DNA from 2 places in the Echinicola sediminis genome. Region 1 is predicted to be linked to the other one. Evidence: riboswitches for the same ligand, from Rfam matches in the RefSeq annotation. Region 1 holds a riboswitch; the other holds the start of a gene.

Region 1 (2,207 bases):
CAACAGCAAACCTTTGAGGGAGTTTATTGTTAATCCTGACTTGTATCGTGCCTTTACGTTAGGTTTCTTGAAATATGTTCCATTAAAATACGATAACCAATTTGTACAAGTCCATTTGGAGATGACTCAAACTGGACAGACGGTTAGAAAGGCGATAAGAGAAAGCAAAACATGGTACACACATCCCCATGTCAGGCATGGTTATACGCATTTAGGGCAAGTGATGGGGTACGGGCATGGTCCGGGCAGCAATTCGATTTTTTTGGAGGTCAGCTGGATCAATAATATGAACCGAGTGGGAGCCCAGTTTGAAAGAATAGCCAATAACAATGATGCTTTTTATCTTCATTTTGAAAGTATAAATGGATGGGACCGATATTGGGTGGATATAGTTCCTTCCCTGGTGTTTGACAGGCAATATGGTAATCTTCTGGTTTCCGCCCGACTTCAGTTTCAGAAAACACTAAATTACTATTGGGTGTTGGAAAGAGATCCGGATGCTGAACTGTACAGGTTACAAGAAGGGGATGATAGAAAGAACTTCGTAGGGCACCTTAAATTTGCCTATATTTTTTGATTTCGATAATCCGGTAAATAGCAAGGATAATCTATGCTTGCAAAGAGGAAGAAGGTTCGGGAATGAATTATATTCAATTAATGATTGAAATGATTTCCGAATCTCCAATATCCTCCTAACTTTGTGTTCACGTAATAAACTTTAGGGGTGTTCCGATAGACTTTCGGGACTGAGACATACCCTCTGAACCTGATCCCGATAATGCGGGCGAAGGGAAAAGTGAAGCGTCCTTCCGAGAGATTACCTTCATTCCTGAAGTTTTTTTGTTCATTCAAAAATTAAATTCTTATGAATTTTCTCCTAAACGGCGAACCTGTGGTTCATTCCGAAGGGGACCTCACTTTGTCAGGAATACTTCAAGCCAAACAGATCAAAGCAGAGAGAGGTCTGGCCATAGCGGTCAACCAAGAAGTGGTCCCAAAATCCAAATGGGACAATTTTCAATTAAAGGACAACGACACTATTTTGATCATCAAAGCAACTCAAGGAGGATAATCACAACAACTATGAAGGACCTTAGTCAAGAGAACATCAGTAATTATATCACTACTGACCCATTCCCAAAATCCCAAAAGATTTACGTGCCCGGAAAGATCCACCCGATCAAAGTGGCCATGCGCGAAATTTCTTTGAATGATACGGTTTCCCATTTGGACAGGCACCAGACAGTGGAAAAGAATGCCCCTGTGACCGTTTATGATACCAGCGGGCCTTATACTGATCCTAATGTACAGATAGATGTAAAAAAAGGACTTCCCCGTTTGAGAGAGGAGTGGATCACAGCCACAGGTGATGTGGAAGAGCTGGATAAACTTTCCTCTGAATACGGACAGAGAAGGCTGGACAACCCTGCCTTGGACAAGTTCCGTTTTGATCTGGTCAAGAAACCTTATAAGGCTAAAGCGGGCAAAAATGTCAGCCAGATGCACTATGCCAAAAAGGGCATTGTCACGCCTGAAATGGAATACATTGCCATCCGTGAAAACCAAAGGATAGCGGAGCAAAAAGAACTGACCAAGCAGCATCCGGGAAACAGTTTTGGGGCCAACACTCCCAAAGGGCTGATCACTCCCGAGTTTGTGCGGGGCGAAATTGCCCAGGGGCGTGCTGTCATCCCGGCCAATATCAACCACCCGGAAGCAGAACCGATGATCATCGGCCGTAATTTTCTGGTGAAGATCAACGCCAATATCGGTAACTCTGCCATTGGATCGAGCATAGAAGAAGAAGTGGAAAAAGCGGTGTGGGCCTGCCGTTGGGGGGCAGATACGATCATGGACCTGTCTACCGGGAAAAACATCCATGAAACCCGGGAATGGATTCTTAGAAACAGTCCAGTGCCAATCGGTACGGTACCCATTTACCAGGCTTTGGAAAAAGTAAATGGTAAAGCGGAAGACCTGACATGGGAGCTTTTCAGGGATACTTTGATTGAGCAGGCAGAGCAAGGAGTAGATTATTTCACCATCCATGCAGGGGTGTTGCTGCGGTACGTTCCGATGACTGCCAAAAGGGTAACTGGAATTGTTTCAAGAGGTGGTTCCATTATGGCCAAATGGTGTCTGGCGCACCATAAGGAGAATTTCCTCTATACCCACTTTGAGGAGATCTGTGAGATCATGAAGGCTTA
Region 2 (2,207 bases), on a different contig from region 1:
GCACCTCCGCCCAAGATCACATCCCAAAGGCCATTGTCAGCAACATAGTTCATGGAGAACACCCCGCCATAAAAATCATTGTCCAGCCACCTTCTTCGGATAAAGTCCGTGCTTTCAATGGTCTCACCTCCGATCACCACAGGGTCCAGTCCGTAACTGGCAAAGTCATCGTCCTCGCGGTACTGCTCGTAATAACCTCTTCCATAAGTATAATGCAGGGCAGCATTGGCTTTCCAGTTTTGGCCAAACTTACCCGTATAGATAAACTGGTAGTGGTCTTGCTGGTAGTTATCAGTTTCATTCTCATAGGTGTAATAGTTGTAGGTCCTGTCATCCTCCAGTTTGGATTCTGGCAGTCCCCACCAGGACTGGTAGGTCTGTTCCTTCCCTGAGAAAACGTTCACCTTAAACACATGGTCATCGCCATAGTATCCTCCGGAGACAAAATAGGACTTTAGGTCAGAAAAAGCCCTATCCACATATCCATCTGAGGTGATCTGGGACAGGCGCGCATCCACCGCCCACCGGTTGTTAAGCAGGCCAGTACCCGCTTGCACGGTATGTTTCCAGGAGTTGAAAGATCCATAGGAATTGGCCACTTCAGCATACGCTTCCTCCTTTTTGGTATTGGTTTGAATATTCATGCTGGCCCCAAAGGTAGCGGCCCCATTGGTGGAGGTTCCCACTCCACGCTGGATTTGAATATTATCTACAGAGCTTGCAAAATCAGGCATATTGACCCAAAACACCCCATGTGATTCCGCATCGTTCATGGGAATCCCGTTGACGGTCACATTAATACGTGTTTGATCCGAACCTCTTATCCTTAAACCGGTATAACCGATACCCGCTCCTGCATCGGAATGGGTGACCACCGAAGGGGTGTAATTGAGTAATACCGGAATATCCTGCCCCAAGTTGTTCTTTGCCAACTCTTCCTTGTCGATAATCTGGAAAGTAGTCGGAGTGGTTGCTGACGCTCGCGTTGCAGAAACGATAAATTCTTCGGTCAGCAAGGTACTTCTATCCAGTCTAATGGTGATTTCTTCTGCAGGAGCCTGGATAAGACGCTCATGCACATCATAGCCCACAAAGGACACTCTTAGCTGATATTCTCCGGAAGACACATTCTTAATGGTAAACCGCCCTTCCACGTCCGCGGTGCTGCCTCTACCTGTCCCTTCCAATATTACATTGGCACCTATTAGGGCCTCTCCTGTTTCCGCATCCGTCACCACACCGGTCACCTGGTTTTGCGCCATGGCATAAAGCCCGACCAACAGCATCGCTGTGGTCATCAATAATCGTTTCATAATGAAAATGAATTAATTTGGTTAAACATCGAAGTAGTCAAGGGGTGACCACTTCTTCAGTTGTTTACCCGTGTTCCATTACTATAATGGAAATCGCATTTCCCTTCGCCGGCACTACCCGGATCAGGTATTATGGGTATGATCTCAGCCCGTTGCTTTTGGGCACCCCTTATTCGATCTTTCTTGATGCAAAGTTAGAAGGTTTAATGGAGAAAGTAAACCTGCAGGAAGGGAGAACTGAGATTAATCCCGATTCTGGCTTCTACAACTATTTGATGGTCGTTAAGTATCAAGATACAAGTACGAAGTATCAAGTACGAAGGACAAAGAGGGAAGTTTGAAGTACAAGATGGGAAGAATGAAGTTCGAAGCTCAAGACTCAAGACTCCCTACTCGATACTCCTTACTACAATTATCTATTCGATAGCCCCAACTGAATTTAACTTAGCCAGCCAATAACTGCTCTACTGCCTTTTTGGCCATGGCCAATCGTTGCTCCAAATTTCCGGAAACCTTGACCACAGGCACCCCTGTGCCCTGCATCAAACGTTCGTACCAATCATAAAAAAACTTTCGCATGGCCGGATCGGGATATTCCCGCTGGGGATCAGCCTCCCAAGGAATGTCTATATCCGTCAATAAATAGAGGTCATATTTCCTCGTAGAGAGTTGTTCGATGATCCAAGAGGCCGTTTTACGGTATTTGTGTTCGCTCCAAACCTGAAGCACATGTAAGTCAGTGTCACAAAAAAGAAGTCCGTCTGCTTTTTGGGCCTGTTTGTCCTCCAAATCCAATTGTCCTTTTGCTATTGCCAGCAAATCTCCATAGTCGTATTCCCTGTTCAGCCTATCAATATACTCCCGGGCATACTCCTTCACCCAAGGGGCTTCAAA

What was found. Region 1 has a riboswitch for thiamine pyrophosphate ahead of thiS (sulfur carrier protein ThiS). Riboswitches for the same ligand answer to the same signal wherever they lie in the genome.
Region 2: it holds a riboswitch for thiamine pyrophosphate, as region 1 does, so the genes downstream of both, ACYVAA_RS20670 (TonB-dependent receptor) here and thiS (sulfur carrier protein ThiS) in region 1, are expected to answer to the same signal.

Annotation. Positions count from the first base shown of each region.
Region 1 covers NZ_BAAHAP010000011.1:74,679-76,885, reverse strand. Annotated here, with positions in the region: gene ACYVAA_RS04640 (capsule assembly Wzi family protein) at 1-577, shown strand, start outside; TPP riboswitch at 711-810, shown strand; gene thiS (sulfur carrier protein ThiS) at 866-1,072, shown strand; gene thiC (phosphomethylpyrimidine synthase ThiC) at 1,084-2,207, shown strand, end outside.
Region 2 covers NZ_BAAHAP010000129.1:8,285-10,491, reverse strand. Annotated here, with positions in the region: gene ACYVAA_RS20670 (TonB-dependent receptor) at 1-1,313, opposite strand, end outside; TPP riboswitch at 1,397-1,493, opposite strand; gene ACYVAA_RS20665 (AAA family ATPase) at 1,758-2,207, opposite strand, start outside.